One region of the Streptomyces sp. NPDC030165 genome, then DNA from elsewhere that is predicted to be linked to it. Evidence: riboswitches for the same ligand, from Rfam matches in the RefSeq annotation. Region 1 holds a riboswitch; each other region holds the start of a gene.
The links. Region 1 has a riboswitch for cobalamin ahead of cobN (cobaltochelatase subunit CobN). Riboswitches for the same ligand answer to the same signal wherever they lie in the genome.
Positions count from the first base shown of each region.

Region 2: it holds a riboswitch for cobalamin, as region 1 does, so the genes downstream of both, metE (5-methyltetrahydropteroyltriglutamate--homocysteine S-methyltransferase) here and cobN (cobaltochelatase subunit CobN) in region 1, are expected to answer to the same signal.
Region 3: it holds a riboswitch for cobalamin, as region 1 does, so the genes downstream of both, ACZ4Z1_RS29305 (ribonucleoside-diphosphate reductase subunit alpha) here and cobN (cobaltochelatase subunit CobN) in region 1, are expected to answer to the same signal.
Region 4: it holds a riboswitch for cobalamin, as region 1 does, so the genes downstream of both, ACZ4Z1_RS15370 (CoA-acylating methylmalonate-semialdehyde dehydrogenase) here and cobN (cobaltochelatase subunit CobN) in region 1, are expected to answer to the same signal.

Region 1 is NZ_JBVIBD010000007.1:196,252-202,206, forward strand. Features, by position in the region: gene cobN (cobaltochelatase subunit CobN) at 1-2,790, opposite strand, end outside; cobalamin riboswitch at 2,829-2,976, opposite strand; gene cobG (precorrin-3B synthase) at 3,024-4,403, shown strand; gene ACZ4Z1_RS15880 (precorrin-8X methylmutase) at 4,423-5,055, shown strand; gene ACZ4Z1_RS15885 (precorrin-2 C(20)-methyltransferase) at 5,052-5,955, shown strand, end outside.
Region 2 is NZ_JBVIBD010000016.1:157,409-163,363, forward strand. Features, by position in the region: gene ACZ4Z1_RS27935 (aspartate aminotransferase family protein) at 1-14, opposite strand, end outside; gene ACZ4Z1_RS27940 (3-phosphoshikimate 1-carboxyvinyltransferase) at 17-1,498, opposite strand; gene ACZ4Z1_RS27945 (hypothetical protein) at 2,472-2,660, shown strand; gene ACZ4Z1_RS27950 (hypothetical protein) at 2,670-3,149, shown strand; cobalamin riboswitch at 3,270-3,497, shown strand; gene metE (5-methyltetrahydropteroyltriglutamate--homocysteine S-methyltransferase) at 3,664-5,955, shown strand, end outside.
Region 3 is NZ_JBVIBD010000018.1:8,275-14,229, reverse strand. Features, by position in the region: gene ACZ4Z1_RS29315 (transglycosylase domain-containing protein) at 1-858, opposite strand, end outside; gene ACZ4Z1_RS29310 (ribonucleotide-diphosphate reductase subunit beta) at 1,014-2,087, opposite strand; gene ACZ4Z1_RS29305 (ribonucleoside-diphosphate reductase subunit alpha) at 2,090-4,543, opposite strand; cobalamin riboswitch at 4,701-4,833, opposite strand; gene ACZ4Z1_RS29300 (hypothetical protein) at 5,377-5,955, shown strand, end outside.
Region 4 is NZ_JBVIBD010000007.1:74,786-80,740, forward strand. Features, by position in the region: gene aceA (isocitrate lyase) at 1-333, opposite strand, end outside; gene ACZ4Z1_RS15365 (short-chain fatty acyl-CoA regulator family protein) at 725-2,134, shown strand; cobalamin riboswitch at 2,188-2,360, shown strand; gene ACZ4Z1_RS15370 (CoA-acylating methylmalonate-semialdehyde dehydrogenase) at 2,566-4,065, shown strand; gene ACZ4Z1_RS15375 (acyl-CoA dehydrogenase family protein) at 4,071-5,288, shown strand; gene ACZ4Z1_RS15380 (enoyl-CoA hydratase/isomerase family protein) at 5,285-5,955, shown strand, end outside.

The DNA of each region.
Region 1 (5,955 bases):
ACGCAGCGTCACATCGACGCGCGGGCGGCCCAGTTCGTCGGCCGGGATCGGCTCCAGGCCGGTCACGCGACGCGAGGCGTCGTCCCAGACGGGCCGGATGCCGAGCAGCGCGAGCGCTTCGGCCACGTCGTCGCCCGAGGTGCGCATCGCGCTCGTACCCCACAGGGACAGGCCCACCGAGGTCGGCCAGTCGCCGTGGTCGGTGCGGTAGCGCTCCAGAAGGCTGTCGGCGAGGGCCTGGCCGGTCTCCCAGGCCAGCTTGCTCGGCACGGCCTTGGGGTCGACGGAGTAGAAGTTGCGGCCGGTCGGCAGGACGTTGACCAGGCCGCGCAGCGGCGATCCGGACGGGCCCGCCGGGACGAAGCCACCGGCCAGGGCGTGCACGGCGTGGTCGATCTCGTCGGTGGTGGCGGCCAGGCGCGGTACGACCTCGCGGGCCGCGAAGGCGAGGATCGCCGCGACCGGCTCGCGCTGGTCCTCCGGCAGCTCCGCGGTGACCCGCTCGACGGCGGCCAGATCCCAGTCCGCGTCGTCCATGGCCTGCACCAGGCCGCGGGCGCGCTCCTCGACCGCGTCGGCGGTGGTACGGGTCGCGGCCGACTCGTCCAGGCCCAGCGCCTCGCGCAGGCCCGGCAGCGAGGACGTGCCGCCCCAGATCTGGCGGGCGCGCAGGATGGCGAGTACGAGGTTGACGCGGGCCTCACCGGCGGGCGCGCCGCCGAGGACGTGCAGCCCGTCGCGGATCTGCGCGTCCTTGACCTCGCACAGCCAGCCGTCGACGTGCAGCAGGAAGTCGTCGAAGCCCTCGTCGTCCGGGCGCTCCTCCAGGCCGAGGTCGTGGTGGAGCTTGGCGGCCTGGATCAGCGTCCAGATCTGGGCGCGGATGGCGGGCAGCTTGGCCGGGTCCATGGCGGAGATCGCCGCGTACTCGTCGAGCAGCTGCTCCAGGCGCGCGATGTCGCCGTACGACTCGGCGCGGGCCATCGGCGGCACGAGGTGGTCGACGAGCGTGGCGTGCACCCGGCGCTTGGCCTGGGTGCCCTCGCCCGGGTCGTTGACCAGGAAGGGGTAGATCAGCGGCAGGTCGCCGAGGGCCGCGTCCGGGCCGCAGGCGGCGGACAGGCCGGCGTTCTTGCCGGGCAGCCACTCCAGGTTGCCGTGCTTGCCGAGGTGGACCATGGCGTCGGCGCCGAAACCGCCGTCCTCCTGGGAGGCGGCGATCCAGCGGTAGGCGGCCAGGTAGTGGTGCGACGGCGGCAGATCGGGGTCGTGGTAGATCGCGATCGGGTTCTCGCCGAAGCCACGCGGCGGCTGGATGAGGATGAGCAGGTTGCCGCGGCGCAGCGCCGCCAGCACGATGTCGCCGTCCGGATTCCGGCTCCGGTCGACGAACATCTCGCCGGGCGGCGGTCCCCAGTGCTCCTCGACCTGCTCGCGCAGCTCCTGCGGAAGCGTGCCGTACCAGCGCTTGTAATCGGCGGCGGGGATGCGGACGGGGTTGCGGGCCAGCTGCTCCTCGGTGAGCCACTCCTGGTCGTGGCCGCCGGCCTCGATCAGCGCGTAGATCAGCTCGTCGCCGACGCCGGACTCCAGGCCCGGTACGGCCTCGTCACCGAAGTCGTACCCCTCCTCCTGGAGACGGCGCAGCAGCGCCACCGCACTCGCCGGGGTGTCCAGGCCCACCGCGTTGCCGATACGCGAGTGCTTGGTCGGGTACGCGGACAGCACCAGCGCCAGGCGCTTGTCGGCGGGCGCGATGTGGCGCAGCCGGGCGTGGCGTACGGCGATGCCGGCGACCCGGGCGGCGCGCTCGGGGTCGGCGACGTACACCGGCAGGCCGTCCTCGTCGGTCTCCTTGAAGGAGAACGGGACGGTGATCAGCCGGCCGTCGAACTCCGGCACCGCGATCTGGCTGGCGGCGTCCAGCGGGGACAGGCCCTCGTCGTTCTCCTCCCAGGCGCTGCGCGGCCCGGTCAGGCACAGGGCCTGGAGGATCGGCACGTCCAGCGCGGCCAGCGCGCCCGCGTCCCAGGACTCGTCGTCACCGCCGGCCGACGCCTCGGCGGGCTTGGTACCGCCCGCCGCCAGCACGGTCGTCACGATCGCGTCGGCGGCCCGCAGCTCTTCGATCAGCTCCGGCTCGGGCGCCCGCAGCGAGGCCACGAACAGCGGCATCGGGCGCCCGCCGGCCTCCTCGATCCGCTCGCACAGCGACTCGATGAAGCCGGTGTTGCCGCTCATGTGATGGGCGCGGTAGTAGAGCACGGCGACCAGCGGGCCGGTCGCGGCGCCCGTGTCGTCCGTACGGGCCACGACCTCCGCACCGGTACGCGCCTCCGCCGCCAGGTGCTTCGAGCGCTCCAGGTGGCCCCAGGAGGGCGCGGCGGCCGGCGGCTCGAAGCCGTGGCCGGTCAGCAGCACGGTGTCGGACAGGAAGCGGGCGAGCTGGTCCAGGTTGGCCGGGCCGCCGTGCGCCAGGTAGGCGTGAGCCTCGGCCGCGATGCCGATGGGGACGGTGGACGCCTCCATGAGCTGCGCGTCCGGCGCCTGTTCGCCGGTGAGCACCACGACGGGGCGGGGCTGGCCGGCGGCGAGGAGCTGGTCCAGGCCCTCCTGCCAGGCGCGCAGACCGCCGAGGAGCCGGACGACGACCAGGTCGGCGCCGTCCAGGAGCGCGGGCAGCTCCGCGAGGTCGAGCCGGGCGGGGTTGGCGAGCCGGTACGGCACGGGACCGGCGGCCGCGCGGGCGCTGAGCAGGTCGGTGTCGGACGTCGACAGCAGCAGGATCATTGCGGCGTCTGGCCTTCCTCGGGGTCCGCGCCCCGGGCGGTGTTCACGGACGGCGGGAGTTCCTGACTCGCCCGGCGGTGGCCGGGCTCACAGTGGCGGGACCGCGCCGGATTTCCACCGGGCTTCCTCCCTTGGCGCCGTCGCTGGCGTCCGATGGGCCAGCTGACCCACCGACCTGCATAGTAAGGGCTCCGCCCGAACGGCGGGCGGCGGACCGTCCAGCCATCGTCGGTATGCTCGCCGCCATGCCGCCCACCCCCGCGATACCCCCGCACCGGGACGAATCCCTCGTACGGGACAGCGGTGCCGCCTGCGTACGGGACCGCGGCGACGCCTGCCCCGGAGCGCTGCGGCTGCACTCCGCCGTCGACGGCGCCCTGGCCCGACTCCGGCTCCCCGCAGGTCTGCTGACGCCCCCTCAGTGCGAGATGCTGGCCGACGCCGCGGACCGCCTCGGCGACGGCCACCTCTCCCTCACCTCCCGCGGCAACGTGGAGCTGCGCGGCCTCGCCGAAGACAGCGCCGCCCCCCTCGCCGACCTGCTGCGCGCCGCCGGCCTGCTCCCCTCCGACCGCCACGAACGCGTACGCAACATCGTCGCCTCCCCGCTCGCCGGACTCGACGGACAGGGCGCGGACGGCGGCGCCGCCGTCCAGGAATGGGCCCGTGAACTGGACCTTCTCCTGTGCGCCAGCGACACGGCCCCCGCCCTGTCCGGCCGCTTCCTCTTCGCACTGGACGACGGCCGCGGCGACATGGCCGCGCTCGGCGGCGATGTGACGTTGATCGCAGAAGCCGGCGGCACGGCGCTGCTGCGCGTCGGCGACGACACCGAGGCACTGCGGCTCCCCGGCCCCGACGCGCCCCGCGCGGCCCTCGCCGCCGCGGAGGCGTTCCTCACCGTCGCCCAGGAGGCGGGCAACGGCTCCTGGCGCGTACGGGAACTCCCGCCCGGGTACGACGCCGCGGCCGTACGCGGCCTCCTCCGTACGCGCCTCCAGGAGCCGGACGCGCAGCCGTACCCGACGGCCCCGGTGCCCTCGGCAACAGCACCCGCCCCACCCCGCCCTGGAGTGACCGCCTCCCCCGACGGCACCCGCGCCCTCTCCCTCCTCGCGCCCCTCGGCCGCCTCACCACCGCGCAGCTCCGGCAACTGGCCGCCGGTGTCCCCACCGGCTCCGCCGAACTGCGTATGACACCCTGGCGCGGCGTGGTCGTCCCCGGCCTGTCTCCCGAGACGGCCGGAGCCCGGCTGCGCGAACTGGCCACGGCCGGTCTGGTCACCGACCCCGCCTCCCCCTGGTACGGACTCGGCGCCTGCACCGGCCGCCCCGGCTGCGCCAAGTCCCTGTCCGACGTACGGGCGGACGCCGTGGCCACCCTGCGCGAGGGCGGCACCGGGCTGCCGGTCCACTGGTCGGGCTGCGCCCGCCGCTGCGGCCACCCGCACGGCGCATGGGTCGATGTCGTGGCCACCGGCGACGGCTACGACGTATCCGTACGGGGCACCCGGGACGAGGCCGCCACCGCGACCACCATCCCCCTGACCGACACCGACCGCCTCGCCGACGCCGTCGCGTCGGCCCGCGCGGCCGACCGCACAACGACATGACCGAGGGCAACGAAGCACAGTGAGCGAGTTCGACTACGAGAAGGACGGCGCGGAGATCTACCGCCAGTCCTTCGCCACCATCCGCGCCGAGGCGGACCTCGCGGACCTGCCCGACGACGTCAGCAGGGTCGCGGTCCGGATGATCCACGCCTGCGGCATGACCGACCTCGTACGCGACCTGGCGTACTCCCCCGAGGTCGTCGCCCGCGCGAGCGAGGCCCTGCGCGGCGGCGCCCCCATCCTCTGCGACGCGAACATGGTCGCCAGCGGCGTCACCCGCAAGCGGCTGCCCGCCGGCAACGACGTGATCTGCACCCTCGCCGACCCGTCCGTACCGGACCTGGCCAAGCGCATGGGCACCACCCGCAGCGCCGCCGCCCTCGAACTGTGGCGCGACCGCCTGGACGGCGCGGTGGTCGCCGTCGGCAACGCCCCCACCGCCCTCTTCCGCCTCCTGGAGATGATCGAGGAGGGCGCGCCCCGCCCGGCCGCCGTCATCGGCATCCCGGTCGGCTTCATCGGCGCGGCCGAGTCCAAGGACGCACTGGCCCAGCACCCCTCCGGCCTGGAACACCTGGTGGTACGCGGACGCCGCGGCGGCAGCGCCATGGCCGCGGCCGCGATCAACGCGATAGCGAGCGTGGAAGAGTGACCGAGCAGCACACCACCGGCCGCACAGCCGAGCAGTCCTCCCCTGGCACCCGCGGCCGCCTGTACGGCGTCGGCCTCGGCCCCGGCGACCCGAACCTGATGACCCTGCGCGCCGTCGAGGTCATCGCGTCCGCCGACGTCATCGCGTACCACAGCGCCCGCCACGGCCGCTCGATCGCCCGCTCCATCGCCGAGCGCCACATCCGCCCGGACCACCACGAAGAACCCCTGATCTACCCGGTCACCACGGAGTCCACGGACCACCCCGACGGCTACCGGGGCGCCCTCAACGACTTCTACACCGAAGCCGCCGCCCGCCTCGCCGCGCACCTCGACGCGGGCCGCACCGTCGCCGTGCTCGCCGAGGGCGACCCGCTCTTCTACGGCTCGTACCAGCACATGCACCAGCGCCTGGCCGACCGGTACGAGACCGAGGTCATTCCCGGCGTCACCTCTGTCAGCGCGGCAGCGGCCCGCCTCGGCAAGCCGCTCTGCGAGGCGGACGAAGTCCTCACCATCCTCCCCGGCACCCTGCCCACCGAGGAACTGACCGCCCGCCTGGCCGCCACCGACGCCGCCGTCGTCATGAAGCTCGGCCGCACCTTCCCCTCCGTACACCAGGCCCTCACCGACTCCGGCCGCCTCCCCGAGGCCGACTACGTCGAACGCGCCACCATGCCCGGCGAACGCACGGCGCCCCTGTCGGAGGTGGACCCGTCCACCGTCCCCTACTTCTCCGTCGCCGTCGTCCCCAGCCGTATCGCCACCCCGCCCCCCGCTCCGGTCACCGGCTCGGTCGTGGTCGTCGGCACCGGCCCGGCCGGCCCCCTCTGGCTCACCCCCGAATCGCGCGGCGCCCTCGCCTCCGCCACCGACCTCGTCGGCTACACCACCTACCTGG
Region 2 (5,955 bases), on a different contig from region 1:
CTCGCCTCACTCATCATCACTCGGAGTCCTCTGCGATCGCGATACGGGCGCCGACGGCCCGTTGGACATCGGCGAAGTCGGGAAATGACGTGCGGTGGCAGGCGCCGCCGCGCACCGTGGTACGCCCCGGCAGGCACCCCGCGAGCGTCGCGGCGGCCATGGCGATCCGGTGGTCCTCGAAACCCGGCACCACCCCGGCGCGCAACGGTGCGCCGCCGCGCACCGTCAGCCCGTCCGCCGCCACCTCGACCCGGGCGCCGAAGGCCGCGGCCATCCGCGCCGTGGTCGTCAGCCGGTCCGTCTCCTTGAAGCGCAGCTCCTGCGCACATCCGATCCACGACGTCCCCGGCAGCCGGGCCGCGACCACGGCCAGCAGCGGCACCTCGTCGATCAGCGCGTGCAGCAGCCAGGGTTCGTCCACCCGGACGGACTCGACCCCCTCCAGCCCCCCTCGCACCACCACGGCCCCTACAGGCTCCCCGCCCCGAGTCCGGCCCTCCGTGAGGCCTGTGTCCTCTTTCCCGCCCCCGCTCCCGTACTCGTACTCGATATCCGCTCCGCCCCTCCGCAGCACCTCGAAGAACCCGGTCCGCGTCGGATTCAGGCAGACACCCGGTACCCGCAGCGTGCCGCCGTCCCCCCACAGCAGGTGCGCCGCCACGGGGTACGCCGCCAGCGACGGATCGGCCGGCACCTCGATGACGCCCGGCACCTCGAACGCACCACCACCCCAGACGACTTCCCCGTCCCCCTCCTCCAGCACGGCGCCGAACGAGGCGAGCATCCGCTCGGTGTGGTCCCGCGAACGCACCGGGTGCCGTACGGTCGCGGGCAGCCCCGCGGCAGCCACGGCCAGCAGCACCCCGGACCGCGCCTGCGCGCTGCCCACGCGTAACTCCACCGTCCTGCCGGACCGGCACACCGCCCCCTTCACCCATACGGGCAGGCAGCCGTCATTCCCGAGATACGCGATGTCCGCGCCCAGTTCGGCCAGCGGATCGACCAGCCAGTCCATCGGCCGGTGCCGCAGCACCTCGTCCCCGTCCACCACCGCCGCGGTGCCGCTCCCCGCGAGCACACCGATCAGCAGCCGGGCCGCGGCGCTCGACCCTCCGGTCTCCACGTACGGCACGCCCTCCGGCCATCCGGCCACGTCCGGATGCTCACGCACCCGCTGCGGCACCGGCGGCACGCCGCGCCGCACGGTCAGCGTGCCGCCGTCCACGCCGGCCTCCACCCCCAGCGCCCGCATCGCCGGCAGCAACGCCCGTACGGCGCCGCCCAGGTTGGCGTTGCGCACCGTCAGAACCTCGGGCGCACCGGGAAGCAGTGCCGCCAGCAGCGCCCGGTGACTGACCGATTTGTCCCCCGGTACCCGGACGCTCAGCGCTCCGGCACCGACGGCCTTCTCGGCCCGCCCGCCGTCCACCACCAGATCCGCCGAGTCAGTACCCGGCTTGTCGAATGCCTTCCGGGCCGCCATCCGGGCGTCAAGCACACCTTGCTCCTGTTCCTGGACACCGGAACCAGCGCCGCCTGAGAGCACCTGCCATGCCTTGCGCCCGACATCACCACCACGCCACGGAATTCACCGCTCACGGGCAGGCGAACGCCACACCGACACCACACCAAGAAGAGGAAGAGATCCCAGTCAGAACCACCGCTGCCGCGGCAGAAAGGAATTACCGGAAGATGTCGGAGAGAGGTTCGGTGGTGGTCGACAGGGCTCGACGGACAGGACTCGTTCGGCAGCCGCCCCTCCCTCACAGTTCGAAAAACCGTGAACAAGGCCCCCGCGGCGTGCCCGACTCAATCACCCACGCAGAGCAACTGTCAATAAATAGTTGACCACTTCACCAAGTCCCACCCAAACCCCAACACCCCCAAAAAAACATCAGCCTTCCCCCACGCACCCCTCCGCAATCCATTCTTGACCGTTGCCGCTCTCAGGCGGCCCCCCGCAACCAGTCCTCGAAGTGCGTCGCGCCTGAGCGAGCGTCGCCCTCTGCGGGGACCAGGCTGTGCCGACGGGGCGGCGGGGCGCCCGATTTCGGAGATGTTCCCTCGTGTTCAGGCCCGGGCATGCTCGGTGAGCGCCGATCCGGACCCGTCCGAGAGGGGACGGGACGGGACAGGGGCACCGTGCTTGCCTTATCGCCGCATCGCGTGGTCGGCTAGCGGCAGCATCGCGTGCCGGTGACGGACTGCGTCAGGCATGGAGATGTGGAAGCGAAAGGGCCGCCATCCGTGGCATCCCGTTCTTTCCAGGCTCCCCGCGGCGGCGCTCGTACAGCTGCCCTGAGCCTTCAGCCCTCACAAGCCCATCAAGAACTGCGCCGCCGGATCCATCACGTCAGGACGCATCTCGGGCGCCGCACGGGGAACGATGACGTACCGGTCTGCATTGCCTGGCCTTTTGTGACGCTCTCTCGTCGCATCACAGGGGCGAGGACGGGGGACTGTTCTCCCAGTTGCTGCGCGCACGACCGGATCCCGCCCCGACGGTCGCGAAGCTCGTCGAGGATCACCAAAAGATCGCCTCGATCGTGTCCCGGGTGAGCGAACTCGCCGAAAAGGCCGCCACCTCGTCCGAACCGGCACCGCCCGAACCGGGCTGGACCGAAGCGGATTTCCGGTTCGGTGTCAGCGCGGGCCGCTAGATTGAGCGGATGTTCGAGAAGGTGAGTGCTGAAGAGTCCGTGCGTCAGGAGGCGCTCGCGTCGAAGGTGCGCGACGAGCTGGCCGCCGCCGGCCTCCCGGTGCGCGCGCCCGGCCTGCATCCCGTTCTGGCCGGCGGTGTGGAGGTGGAAGTCGATCACGGCGCCGATGCGGCCGGCGGCGTGTATGTGGACTGGTCGGCCGGTCCGCGCCTGCGGGAGTGCACGACCCGTGCGCTCCGCCTCAAGCTGCTGGACGACCCCGTCCTGCGGCACTGCGGCGAGGTCTCGGCCGCGATGACGCGGGCGATGGCCGCGATCCTGGCGTCCGCCGGGTTCACCGTCGAGGACGCGGACGACGAGTACCGTCCCTACCACTTGCGGGTGGTCGAGGGGCCCGCCCCGGGCGACGGGCCCGTGTGGGCCCTGCGCGACGATGAACTGGCCATGTCCGGCTGGGAGTCAGCCGGCCCGGGTGAGAGTGCGGGCTGACGCCGGACAAGCCGCCGGAAGACGGTCGGCCCGCCCCGCACCCGCCCCGCCCCGCCCTTGGTGTCACATCTCACGTACCGCCATGTGAACAGGGGTGTCCGTACGGTGTGCGCTCGATCTACTGTGTCCGGTGCAGCTGGTTCGCCCTGCCCGCCAGGCAGACGCGTCGTAAGAGGGAACCCGGTGGGAATCCGGGACTGCCCCGCAGCGGTGAGCGGGAACGACCGCCGTCATACGCACTGGATCCGGGCCGCGGATCCGGGAAGCGACGGCCAGTAGGTGTCCGCCGGACGAAGTCCGGCAGGCGTGCCCGCGAGTCCGAAGACCTGCCCGTTGCCCGTGTGCGTCCATACGTGCGCGGACACTCCGGTGACCTTCGAGGGCGGGTCGGCGACCATACCGGGCGAGCATGGGTGCTGTTCGGCGCCGCATGGCTCGGCCGGTGCGTCGTTCCTTCGCGTTCTCGTCCCGTCACCGGGGCTCGGAGAAGATCACGCTCGCGAAGGAGAGTTCCGTGACAGCGAAGCCCGCAGCCGCGGCAGCACGGGCCACCGTGTACGGCTACCCCCGCCAGGGACCGAACCGGGAACTGAAGAAGGCCGTCGAGGGCTACTGGAAGGGCCGCGTGACCGCGGACGCCCTCCAGAAGACCGCCCAGGACCTGCGCCGTTCGAACTGGCAGCAGCTGGCCGAGGCCGGACTCCACGAGGTGCCGACCGGTGACTTCTCGTACTACGACCACGTGCTGGACACCAGCGTCATGGTCGGAGCCGTCCCGGAACGGCACCGCGCCGCCTTCGAGGCCGACGCCCTGGACGGCTACTTCGCGATGGCACGCGGTACGCAGGACGTGGCACCGCTGGAGATGACCAAGTGGTTCGACACGAACTACCATTACCTCGTACCCGAGCTGGGGCCCGACACGGTCTTCACCACCGACTCCGCCAAGCAGACCGGCGAGGTACGGGAGGCGCTCGCGCTCGGCCTCACGCCGCGCCCGGTCCTCGTCGGCCCGGTGACCTACCTCCTGCTGTCCAAGCCCGCCCCCGGTGTCACCGCCGGCTTCGATCCGCTGACCCTGCTCGACCGGCTCCTGCCCGTGTACGCAGATGTCCTGGCCGACCTCCGCGCGGCCGGCGCCGCGTGGGTGCAGCTGGACGAGCCCGCCCTGGTGCAGGACCGCACTCCGGCCGAACTCGGCGCCGCCGAGCGCGCCTACGGCGTCCTCGGCGCCCTCGCCGACCGCCCGAAGCTGCTGGTCGCCTCGTACTTCGACCAGCTCGGCGAGGCCTTGCCGGTGCTCGCCAAGGCCCCCGTCGACGGTCTCGCGCTGGACTTCACCGAGGCCGCCGCGGGCAACCTGGACGCGCTCGCCGCCGCGGGCGGCCTGCCCGGCAAGCGGCTGGTCGCCGGTGTCGTCAACGGCCGCAACATCTGGCTCAACGATCTCGAGAAGTCGCTGGCAACACTCGGTACTCTGCTGGGCCTGGCCGACCGGGTCGACGTGGCCGCCTCCTGCTCCCTGCTGCACGTCCCGCTCGACGCCACCGCCGAGCGGGACATCGACCCGCAGGTGCTGCGCTGGCTCGCGTTCGCCCAGCAGAAGACCACCGAGATCGCCACGCTCGCCCGCGGCCTCGCGCAGGGCACCCACACGATCGCCGCCGAACTGGCCGCCAACCGCGCGGACCTGGCGTCCCGCGCCGGTTCCGCGATCACCCACGACCCCGCCGTACGGGCCCGTACCGCCGCCGTCACCGACGCCGACGGCCGCCGCTCGGCGCCGTACGCGCAACGGACCGTCGTGCAGCGGGCCCACCTGGGCCTGCCCCTGCTGCCGACCACCACCATCGGCTCCTTCCCGCAGACCGCCGAACTGCGCACCGCCCGGGCCGACCTGCGTGCGGGGCGCATCGACACGGCCGGGTACGAGGAGCGCATCAAGAACGAGATCCGCGAGGTGCTCTCCTTCCAGGAGGAGGCGGGCATCGACGTGCTTGTCCACGGCGAGCCCGAACGCAACGACATGGTGCAGTACTTCGCGGAGCAGCTGACGGGTTACCTCGCCACGCAGCACGGCTGGGTCCAGTCGTACGGCACGCGGTACGTGCGTCCGCCGGTCCTCGCCGGTGACATCTCGCGGCCCGAGCCGATGACGGTGCGGTGGACGCGGTACGCGCAGTCGCTCACCGACCGGCCGGTCAAGGGGATGCTGACCGGCCCGGTCACCATGCTCGCCTGGTCCTTCGTCCGTGACGACCAGCCGCTCGGCGACACCGCCCGCCAGGTGGCGCTGGCCCTGCGCGACGAGGTCGGCGACCTGGAGGCGGCCGGCACCCAGGTCATCCAGGTGGACGAACCGGCCCTGCGCGAGACGCTGCCGCTGCGCGCCGCCGGCCGTGCCGCGTATCTCGCCTGGGCCACCGAGGCGTTCCGCCTCACCACCGGCGGGGTGCGGGACCGGACGCAGATCCACACGCACATGTGCTACGCCGAGTTCGGCGACATCGTGCAGGCCATCGACGACCTCGACGCCGACGTGATCAGTCTGGAGGCCGCCCGCTCCCGCATGCAGGTGGCCCGCGAACTGGCCGGGCACGGCTACCCGCGGGAGGCCGGGCCCGGTGTGTACGACATCCACTCCCCCCGCGTACCGAGCACCGAGGAGGCGGCGAGCCTCCTGCGCGAGGGCCTCGGCGCCATCCCGGCCGAACGCCTGTGGGTCAACCCCGACTGCGGCCTGAAGACCCGCGGCTGGCCCGAGACCCGCGCGTCCCTGGAAAACCTCGTCGCCGCCGCACGGACC
Region 3 (5,955 bases), on a different contig from region 1:
GCCGGTCTGGCCTTTCTGGCTGGTCGGGGTGACCGGTGCGCGCGGCTCGGGGAACGTCGTGTAGCGGGCGCGCTGCTCCCGGCTCATCAGTCCGGTCTCCACCTCGCGGTCCAGAATCCACTTCCAACGTTCCACCGCGCGCTCGTGGTTGGCGTCGCTGAGTGCGGGATCGTACTGCTCGGCGCCCTTGAGCAGCGCGGCGAGCGCCGCGCCCTGGCTGGGGTCGAGGCTCTTGGCCGGAATGCCGTAGTACGCGTTCGCGGCGGCCTGGATTCCGAACGAATTCCGCCCGAAGTAGCTGGTGTTGAGATAGCCCTGCAGGATCTCCGACTTGGACTTGCGGTTGTCCAGTTTCAGCGCGATGAAGAATTCCTTCACCTTGCGCTTGAGGGTCTGGTCCTGCGAGAGGTACGTGTTCTTCACGTACTGCTGGGTGATGGTGGAACCGCCCTGGGCATCCGCGCCCTGGGCCATGTTCACCGCGGCCCGGGCGATTCCGGAGAACGAGACCCCGGAGTCGGAGTAGAAACTCGCGTTCTCGGCGGCGATGACGGCGTGTTCGACGGAGTCGGGCACCTGGGCGAGGGTGACGTTCTGCCGGTTGACGGCGCCCTCGCTCACCATCTGGCTGCCGTCCGCCCAGTAGTAGACGGTGGCTTCCTGGCGCGAGGCGGCGTTCTCGTCCGGGATGTCGACCTGCGTGTACACGGCGACGAAGAGCCCGGCGGTGCCGGCCGCGCCGGCGGCGGCGATGCCGAGCTGCTGTCTCCAGGACGGCAGCCAGCGGCGCCAGCCGCCGCGGCCCCGGCGGGGATAGTCGATGAACCGTTTCTTCCTCGGTTGCTCGCTGCCCTTCATGTAACGGGAGAGCAGGTGGGCCGGGACGGGGTTGCCGTCGCCCGCGCGTTGTCATCGACTCATCAAATCCGGTCCGGATTCGTCGGACATAAAGAAACGGACGGTGCCGGTCCGCACGTACGGACCGGCACCGTCCAGCTCGATTCAGATCCCGATCAGAACTCGTCGTCGAAGGAGACCGACCCCTCGACGGCGACCTGATAGGCCGAGGCGCGCCGCTCGAAGAAGTTGGTCAGCTCCTGGACGTTCTGCAGCTCCATGAAGGAGAACGGGTTCTCCGAGCCGTACACCGGCGCGAAACCGAGGCGCTGCAGGCGCTGGTCGGCGACGCACTGGAGGTACTCGCGCATCGACTCGGTGTTCATGCCCGGCAGGCCGTCGCCGCACAGGTCACGGCCGAACTGCAGCTCGGCCTCGACGGCCTCCTTGAGCATGTCGGTGACCTGGCGCTCCAGCTCGTCGTCGAAGAGGTCCGGCTCCTCCTCGCGCACCGTGTCCACGACCGAGAACGCGAAGTTCATGTGCATGGTCTCGTCGCGGAAGACCCAGTTGGTGCCGGTGGCCAAGCCGTGCAGCAGGCCGCGCGAGCGGAACCAGTACACGTACGCGAAGGCGCCGTAGAAGAACAGGCCCTCGATGCAGGCCGCGAAGCAGATCAGGTTCAGCAGGAAGCGGCGGCGGTCGGCCTTCGACTCCAGACGGTCGATGGACTCGACCGAGTCCATCCACTTGAAGCAGAACTCGGCCTTCTCGCGGATGGACGGGATGTTCTCCACGGCGGCGAACGCGGCCGCGCGGTCCTCCGGGTCGGGCAGGTAGGTGTCCAGCAGCGTCAGGTAGAACTGGACGTGCACGGCCTCCTCGAACAGCTGTCGGCTCAGGTAGAGCCGCGCCTCGGGGGAGTTGATGTGCTTGTAGAGGGTCAGCACCAGGTTGTTGGCCACGATCGAGTCGCCGGTCGCGAAGAACGCGACGAGCCGGCCGATCATGTGCTGCTCGCCGGGGGAGAGCTTGGCGAGGTCGGCCACGTCGGAGTGGAGGTCGACCTCCTCCACGGTCCAGGTGTTCTTGATCGCGTCCCGGTAGCGGTCGTAGAAGTCCGGGTAGCGCATGGGCCGCAGGGTCAGTTCGAAGCCCGGGTCGAGGAGGTTCTTCGCGCCGGTGGTAGCGGTGTGCGAGGCGGCCGCGGTCGTCTCGGTGGTGTCGTTCTTCTCGGGTGCAGTGGTCATGATTACTGGCATGCCTCGCAGGACTCGGGGTTTTCCAGGGAGCAGGCGACGGCCTCGGGGTCGGCCGCCTGAGCGGGTACGGGAGCGGTCTGCGCGCCCCCGCCCGTGCCGCGCGCGGACTGGGCGATACGGGTCGCCGGACGCGAGCGGAGGTAGTACGTGGTCTTGATGCCGCGCTTCCAGGCGTACGCGTACATCGAGCTGAGCTTGCCGATGGTCGGGGACGCCATGAACAGGTTCAGCGACTGGCTCTGGTCGAGGTAGGGCGTACGGTCCGCCGCCATGTCGATCAGCGAGCGCTGCGGGATCTCCCAGGCCGTGCGGTACAGCTCGCGGGTCTCGGCGGGGATCCAGTCCAGCTCCTGCACCGAGCCGTTGGCCTCGCGCAGCGCGTCACGGGTGCGGGCGTCCCACAGCCCCAGCGCCTTCAGCTCCTCGATCAGGTACGCGTTGACCTGGAGGAACTCGCCCGACAGCGTCTCGCGCTTGAACAGGTTGGAGACCTGCGGCTCGATGCACTCGTAGACGCCCGCGATGGAGGCGATGGTGGCGGTCGGCGCGATGGCCAGCAGCAGCGAGTTGCGCATACCGGTCGACGCGATCCGGGCGCGCAGCGCCGCCCACCGGTCCGCCCAGCGCGGCTCGGCGTTCGGGTAGTGGTCGGGGTGCAGCACGCCGCGGGCCGTACGGGTCGCGGACCAGGCAGGGTGCGGGCCGTGCCGCTCGGCGAGGCCGGCGGACGCCTCGTACGCCGCGAGCATGATCCGCTCGGAGATGCGCGTGGACAGCTCCCGCGCCTCGGGCGAGTCGAAGCGCAGCCGCAGCCGGAAGAAGACGTCCTGGAGACCCATCAGGCCCAGACCCACCGGGCGCCAGCGGGAGTTGGAGGCCCCGGCCTGCTCGGTCGGGTAGAAGTTGATGTCCACCACGCGGTCGAGGAAGGTGACGGCCGTGCGGACGGTGGCGTCCAGCCGCTCCCAGTCCATCGCTTCCTCCCAGCCGTCGGCCTCATTGCGCAGGTGGGCGGCGAGGTTGACCGAGCCGAGGTTGCAGACGGCGGTCTCGCCGTCGTCGGTGACCTCCAGGATCTCGGTGCACAGGTTCGAGGAGTGCACGACCTTGCCGGGCTCGGCGGTCTGGTTGGCGGTGCGGTTGGCGGCGTCCTTGAAGGTCATCCAGCCGTTGCCGGTCTGCGCGAGGGTGCGCATCATCCGCGAGTACAGCACCCGGGCCGGGACCTGCTTGACGGCGCGGCCCTCGGCCTCCGCCTTGCGGTACGCGGCGTCGAACGCGTCGCCGTACAGGTCCACCAGCTCGGGCGCGTCGCTGGGGGAGAACAGCGACCAGTCGGCGTCGGCCTCGACGCGGCGCATGAACTCGTCGGGGATCCAGTGCGCGATGTTCAGGTTGTGGGTGCGCCGGGCCTCCTCGCCCGTGTTGTCGCGCAGCTCCAGGAACTCCTCCAGGTCCGCGTGCCAGGTCTCCAGGTAGACGCAGGCGGCGCCCTTGCGCCGGCCGCCCTGGTTCACCGCCGCGACCGAGGCGTCCAGGGTGCGCAGGAACGGCACGATGCCGTTGGAGTGGCCGTTGGTGCCGCGGATCAGCGAGCCGCGGGCCCGGACCCGGGAGTACGACAGGCCGATGCCGCCGGCGTGCTTCGACAGGCGCGCCACCTGGTGGTAGCGGTCGTAGATCGAGTCCAGCTCGTCCAGCGGGGAGTCCAGCAGGTAGCAGGAGGACATCTGCGGGTGCCGGGTGCCGGAGTTGAACAGCGTCGGCGAGGACGGCAGGTACGACAGCGTGCTGGTCAGCCGGTACAGCTCGGCGACGTCGGCCAGTGCCCGCTCGCTGTGGTCCTCGGCCAGGCCGCAGGCCACCCGCAGCAGGAAGTGCTGCGGGGTCTCGATCACCTGGCGGGAGATCGGGTGGCGCAGCAGGTAGCGGGAGTGCAGGGTACGCAGGCCGAAGTAGCCGAAGCGGTCGTCCGCGCCGTCCGCCAGGGCGCCTTCCACCAGCGCGTCCAGGCGCGCCGCGTGGGTGCGTACGAACTCCGCGGTGCCGTCGGCGATCAGGCCCTCGCGGTGCCCGGTGGCGACGGAGGCGGAGAAGGCGACCGCCCCCTCCGCGGCCGCCTCCTCCGCGATGGCACGGGTCAGCAGGCGGGCGGCCAGCTTGGAGTACTGCGGCTCGTCGCCGATCAGACCGGCCGCGGCCTCCATGGCCAGCGAGCGCAGCTCTGTCTCGTCGGAGCCGGGGTGGCGACCGCGCAGCGCGGCGGCGGCGATCTTGCCCGGGTCGGTGGCGGGCAGGTCGGCGGTGAGGTCGGTCAGCGTACGCAGCAGGGCGGCGCCGGGGCCGTCCGTGGCCTGGCCGCCGGGGCCCTGCTGGGGCTGCGTGTCCTTCGCGGGCTGCGCGACCTGCTCGGCTGCTGCGGGCTCCGTTGGCGCGATGGTCACGTGCTGCTCTCCCTCACTCGGCGGGGGCCTGGGGAGGGCACGGCGGCGCGTGCGGGCGTGCGGCACCCCCGGTAGGCAAGGGGTGCGCGGGCACACCGCGCAGCGTCCACCGGTCCAACCCGCGAGACCCGGACGTATCGACGACCGCGCCGGTGCCGGCGCGGGCGTGCTGTGGGCAGGTCTTCGGACTCACGGGTGCGGTGTGCGCACTTCGTACACCGTTGCGGGACAGTTCCGGATTCGCACCGGATTCCCCTGCGACGACAGCGAGCACGAGCATACATCTTGTGCTGCCTCGTGCACGCACCCCCATATCTTGTGTCGCGTTGGCGCGGGGTTGTCCGGAGCCGTGGTATTCGGATGCCCTGTCGCAGCGTGTTCCGGGGGTTCTGCGGGGCCTCCGAGAGGGTGCCACGAGTCCGCCGCGGGGCCGCTCCCGGGGTGTTCCGAGGCCGTTCCGGGCTGTTCCCGAGCCGTTCGGAGCGGCCTGGACGGGGGCTGATGCACGGGGCGTATTGGTGGCGCGGAATGTCCCTGATGCGTTGACCGGGACTCCTGAAGCGTATTGGCTCCTTGTCTGCTCCGTCGGCCGGCGGGGCGGGTGGGGGTCATGTGTGAGGGGGGACATGCGAAGAACCGGTGCGGCGCGTGGCGCCGGGCGAGTCGTGGGCCTGGTGGCGGGAGTGTGTGTCGTGGCGGGGACGCTGCCCGGGGCGCCGGCGGCCGCCGCGGGGCGGGCGGCGCCGGCCACCGAGCGGGTCAGCGTCGCCGCGGACGGGACCCAGGGAAACGGTTTTTCAGGGGATCCGAAGCTCAGCGCGAACGGGCGGTTCGTGGCATTCACCTCGGAAGCCACCAATCTGGGCCCCACGGACACCAACGGCCACCAGGACGTCTACGTCAAGGATTTACGGACGGGAAAGGTCGACCTGGTCAGCGTCGGCAGCGTCGGCACGCTCGGCGACGGCCTCTCCGGCTCGCCCGAGATCAGCGCCGACGGCCGGTACGTCGCCTTCTACTCCGGTGCGACGAACCTGGTCCCCGGCGACACCAACGGCGAGGGCGACGTCTTCGTCCACGACCGCCGCACCGGGCGCACGGTGAGCCCCACCGCGGGCGCCGGGAAGTCCCCGTACGGGTACGGGGTCCAGAACTTCGCCCTCAGCGGTGACGGACGCCGCCTCGCCTTCGGCTCCTACCGCCCGGACCTGGTGCCCGGCGACACCAACGAGCGCCTGGACATCTTCGTCCACGATGTGCAGGCGGGAACGGTGAAGCGGGTGAGCGTGGCGAGCGACGGCACCCAGGCGAACGGCGCGTCCGCCTTCCCGTCGATCAGCGCCGACGGCCGCCGGGTCGCGTTCACCTCGAAGGCGGACAACCTCGTCCCCGCCGGGCCCGGCTTCCGCCGC
Region 4 (5,955 bases), 120 kb from region 1:
GTACAGGCTCTGGTCGGGGTAGGTGTGGCCGGCCAGGTTGGCGTCGGCGGCGACCTGCCATCCCGAGAGGTAGACCGCCTGCAGCCCCGCCTTGACCATCTGCACCGCCTGGCCGCCGGTCAGCGCGCCGAGGGCGTGGATGTAGTCCTGCTCGTGCAGCTGACGCCACAGGCGCTCGGCGCCGCGGCGGGCCAGGGTGTGCTCCTCGCGGACGCTGCCCGACAGCCGCAGCACGTCGGCGGCGCTGTGCGTACGGGTGGTGCCCTGCCACCGCGGGTCGGTCGCCCACCGCTGGGCCAGTTCCTCGGCCGCCTTGGAATCTGCCTGTGCCATGACCATCTCCCGGATGTTCGCTCGAAACCGCTGTGGTGGACCGCTGTGCGTGGTGGACTGCTCTGCCTGAACTGCTCGGACTGGCTGAACTGACTGAACTGGCGGGTTTCTGGCAGGCCACTGGTGAACGGTGCGAATACCCGGCACCAAGTGCCATGCCAGTGCCACCGAAGCTGTGAAGTGCGGCCCGTCGGACGTCCCGGTAGCGGGTGAGCAATGTTGCCGCGGGCCGCACTGCCGACTCTGACAGTGGCACTTGGTGCCATCAACCGTGGCCCGCAGCCAAGTTCCGCCAATCTTCCGGTGCCGTTCTGCCAAGGTTGCGAAGTCCCCTGACGACCGTAAGGCGACTAGGGTGCTGCCGGGCGCCGGCAGCGACGGAGGGGGCACCGTGAGCAAGATCTACGCCGGGGCGCGGCTGCGGCGGCTGCGGGAGGAGCGCGGGTTCAGCCAGGCCGCGCTGGCCCGCGTCCTGGCCATCTCGCCCAGTTACCTGAACCAGATGGAGCACGACTCACGGCCGCTGACCGTGCCCGTACTCCTGCGCCTGACCGAGACCTTCGGGGTGGACCCCGGCTTCTTCTCCGAGCGCGACACCAGCCGGGTGCTGGCCGACCTGCGCGAGGCCCTGGCCGACGAGCTGGCCGCCGGCCGGGTCTCCCCCACCGACCTGTCCGAACTCGCCTCGCGACAGCCCGCGGTGGCGTCGGTCCTGCTCGGCCTGGGACGGCGCAACCAGGCGCTGACCGAGCGGCTGGCGGAGGTGGCGGAGGGCCGGGGCGGCGGCAGCACCGACCCGGCTGTGCCGCTCTCACCGCACGAGGAGATCCGCGAGTTCTTCTACCGGCGGCAGAACTATCTGCACGACGCCGACACCGCGGCCGAGGAACTCGCCGCCGAGCTGGGCATCCGCCCCGGCGAGGTGCAGCGCGCGCTGGCCGCCCGGCTCACCGAGCGGCACGGCGTACGCCTGGCCGGCACACCCGACGGGCCGCTGCACCACTACGACCCGTCCACCCGGGTGCTGCGCCTGTCGGCCGGGCTGCGGCCCGGGCAGCGGGCCTTCCGCATGGCGACCCAGCTGGCGCTGCTGGAGGCCGGTGAGGAGCTGTCGCGGCCCGCCTCCGAGGACTTCGAGGAGGGCTCGACCGCCTGGTCGCTGGCCCGGATCGGGGTCGCCAACTACTTCGCGGCGGCGCTGGTCCTGCCGTACGGCCCGTTCCACGCCGCCGCCGAGGAGCTGCGGTACGACATCGAGCGGCTGACCGACCGCTTCGGCCTCGGGTACGAGACGGTGTGCCACCGGCTGAGCACCCTTCAGCGGCCGCGCCGGCGCGGGGTCCCGTTCTCCTTCGTCCGCGTCGACCGGGCCGGCAACATGTCCAAGCGGCAGTCCGCCACCGGCTTCCACTTCTCCCGCGCGGGCGGCACCTGCCCCCTGTGGAACGTCTACGAGGCGTTCACCGCGCCCAGCCGCATCCACGTACAGATCGCCGCCATGCCGGACGGCCGCCGCTACCTGTGGACGGCACGCGCCGTCACCCGGCACCGCGGCGGCTGGGGCGACCCCGGCAAGACCTTCGCCATCGGCCTCGGCTGCGAGATCCGGCACGCGTCCCGGCTCGTCTACTCCGACGGCCTGGACCTGGACAACGCCGCCGCGGCCACGCCGATCGGCATGGGCTGCCGGGTCTGCGAACGCCTGGAGTGCCCGCAGCGCGCCGTGCCGCCGCTCGGACGGGCGCTGGCCATCGACGAGAACAGCAGCACGTTCGTGCCGTATCCGGTGCGGGAGGGATGAGGGCGGACCCGGTCCCCGTTCCCCCTGGACTTACTAGGACGTCCAACTATATGTTCGTGTCGTAGGCCCGCGGTGCAGGGAAGCCGGTGCGAATCCGGCGTGGTCCCGCCACTGTGACCGGGGAGTGCGACGCCGAGCAACACGCCACTGACGCAGGTGAGTCGGGAAGGCGGGCGGCGCGCGGTGATCCGGAAGCCAGGATACCGGCCGTGGGTGTTGTTCCGTGTTGTCCACGAGGATGGAGCAGACACGCATGGCACCGGTGCGTACCCACAGCCCAGGTGATCCGGTCCGGCCCGCGGCACCGCCCGCGCGCTGACGGTTCCACGCCTTTCGCGTCCCACGGCCCCGCCGCGTGCCGCGCGCCATCCGCGCCGTACGTGGGCCCGGCCGTGCCATCCCCGGATCTCACCTGACGAGAGCAGGCCCCCATGGTCCGTGAACTGACCCATTTCATCGGCGGCAAGCACACACCGGGAACATCGGGTGCTTACGGCGATGTGTACGACCCCAACACCGGCACCGTGCAGGCCCGGGTCCCGCTCGCGGACCGGGCCGGGACGACCGCGGCCGTCGCGGACGCCGCGGCCGCCCAGCCGGAGTGGGGCGAGTGGAACCCGCAGCGGCGCGCCCGCGTGCTGCTGAACTTCCTGCGCCTGGTCGAGGGCGAGCGGGACTCCCTGGCCCGGCTGCTGTCCAGCGAGCACGGCAAGACCGTCCCGGACTCGCACGGCGACCTCCAGCGCGGGCTGGAGGTGGTGGAGTTCGCGGCCGGCATCCCGCACCTGCTCAAGGGCGAGTTCACCGACAACGCCGGGACCGGCATCGACGTGCACTCGCTGCGCCGCCCGATCGGCGTGGTGGCCGGCATCACCCCGTTCAACTTCCCGGCGATGATCCCGCTGTGGAAGGCCGCGCCGGCCATCGCCTGCGGGAACGCGTTCATCCTGAAGCCGTCCGAGCGGGCGCCTTCGGTTCCGCTGCGGCTCGCCGAACTGTTCCTGGAGGCGGGGCTGCCGCCCGGCATCCTCAACGTCGTGCACGGGGGCAAGGAGTCGGTGGACACGCTGCTGGAGGATCCGCGCGTCGAAGCGCTCGGCTTCGTCGGCTCGACGCCGATCGCCGCGCACGTCTACGCGACCGCCGCCGCGCACGGCAAACGCGCCCAGTGCTTCGGCGGCGCCAAGAACCACCTGATCGTGATGCCGGACGCCGATCTCGACCAGGCAGTGGACGCGCTGGTCGGCGCCGGGTACGGATCGGCGGGCGAGCGCTGCATGGCGGTCTCGGTCGCCGTACCGGTGGGCGAGGAGACCGCCGACGCGCTGGTGGCGCGGCTCAAGGAGCGGGTCGGCACGCTGCGTATCGGCCGCTCCGACGACCCGCACGCCGACTTCGGGCCGCTGGTGAGCCGCGACGCGCTGGACCGGGTCCGCGCCTATGTGGACCTCGGTGTCACCGAGGGGGCGGAACTGGTCGTCGACGGACGGGGCTTCACCCTGCCAGGACACGAGGACGGCTTCTTCGCGGGCGCATCGCTCTTCGACCGGGTCACCCCGGACATGCGGATCCACCAGGAGGAGATCTTCGGCCCGGTGCTGTCGGTGGTACGGGCGGCGGACTACGAGGAGGCGCTGCGGCTGCCCACGGAGCACCCGTACGGCAACGGCGTGGCGATCTTCACCCGTGACGGGGACACCGCGCGGGACTTCAGCCGCCGGGTGAACACCGGCATGATCGGCGTGAACGTGCCCATCCCGGTGCCGGTCGCGTACCACACCTTCGGTGGCTGGAAGCGGTCCGGCTTCGGCGACCTGAACCAGCACGGCCCGGACGCGATCCGCTTCTACACCCGGACCAAGACCGTCACCTCGCGCTGGCCCTCCGGGGTCAAGGAGGGCGCGAGCTTCACCATCCCGACGATGGGCTGAGCGCGATGAGTGTCATGACCACCGCCACCACGGCTGCCTCGCTGACCTCACTCACCGCGGACCAGCTGGCCATCGCCGAGACGACCCTGGACTTCGCGCAGGAGCACATCGCGCCGCACGCCGTGGCCTGGGACCAGGACAAGCACTTCCCCGTGGACGTGCTGCGCAAGGCCGCCGGGCTCGGGCTCGGCGGGGTCTACGTACGGGAGGAGTACGGTGGCTCCGCGCTCAGCCGCACGGACGGCGTGCTGGTCTTCGAAGTGCTGGCCACCGCCTGCCCGTCCATCGCGGGCTACCTCTCCATCCACAACATGGTCGCCTGGATGATCGACCGGTACGGCGACGACGCACAGCGCGCCCGTTGGCTGCCCGGCCTGTGCTCGATGGCGGACCTGGGCAGCTACTGTCTGACCGAGCCGGGCGCCGGGTCCGACGCGGCGGCGCTGCGCACCCGCGCGGTGCGCGACGGCGACGATTACGTGCTGACCGGCGTGAAGCAGTTCATCTCCGGCGCCGGGGCCTCGCAGGTGTACATCGTGATGGCCCGTACCGGCGAGGACGGCCCTGGCGGCATCTCGGCGTTCGTCGTCGAACGGGACGACCCGGGCCTGTCGTTCGGCGCCAACGAGAAGAAGATGGGCTGGAACGCGCAGCCCACCCGGCAGGTGATCCTCGACGAGGTCCGCATTCCCGCCGGCCGGCGGCTCGGCGCGGAGGGCGACGGCTTCCGCATCGCGATGAGCGGCCTCAACGGCGGCCGGCTCGGCATCGCCGCCTGCTCCCTCGGCGGTGGCCAGAGCGCCCTGCACGCGGCGCAGGCGTACCTCAGGGACCGGGAGGCGTTCGGGGGCCGGCTGCTGGACGCGCAGGCGCTGCAGTTCCGGCTCGCCGACATGGCCACCGAGCTGGCCGCCGCCCGCGCGCTGGTGCGGCAGGCGGCCGAGGCGCTGGACCGGGCCGACCCGCAGGCGCCGCAGCTGTGCGCGATGGCCAAACGGTTCGCCACCGACACGGGCTACTCCGTCGCCGACCGTGCGCTGCAACTGCACGGCGGCTATGGCTACCTGAGTGAGTACGGCATGGAGAAGATCGTCCGCGATCTTCGGGTGCACCGGATCCTGGAAGGAACGAACGAGATCATGCGCTTGATCGTGGCCCGCGGGCTGACCGGGGCGGGGGCCGGCGCCACCCGCGCCAAGGCCGGAACGGGGGCCGCCCGATGACCGGCACCCCCGTACGCGACGACCTCGCACCGGCCCCCGCCCGCGACGACTCCGTACTGCTGCGCACCGAGGGCCGCGCGGCCTACCTCACCCTCAACCGGCCCAATGCCCTCAACGCCCTGAACCACACCATGGTGCGCCGGATCGACGCGGCCCTGACCGCGTGGGAGCACGACCCCGCGGTCGAGACCGTGGTGATCACCGGTGCGGGTGAGCGCGGCCTGTGCGCGGGCGGCGACATCCGCGCCATCCACACGGACGCGCGGTCCGGCGGCGGTGCGGCGTCCGCCGCGTTCTGGCGCGACGAGTACCGGCTCAACGCCCGCATCGCGCGCTACCCCAAGCCGTACGTCGCCGTCATGGACGGCATCGTGATGGGCGGCGGCGTCGGCGTCTCGGCGCACGGCAGCGTACGCATCGTCACCGAACGGTCCAAGGTCGCCATGCCGGAGACCGGCATCGGCTTCGTCCCGGACGTCGGCGGCACGTACCTGCTGGCGCTCGCACCCGGCGAGCTGGGCACCCACCTGGCGCTGACCGGGACGGCGGTGGGGGCCGGTGACGCCCTGCTGTGCGGGCTCGCCGACCACTTCGTACCGTCCGGGCTGCTGACACGGCTGCTGTCGGACCTCGCCGCCGACCCGGTGCCCGAGGTACTGCCCCGGTA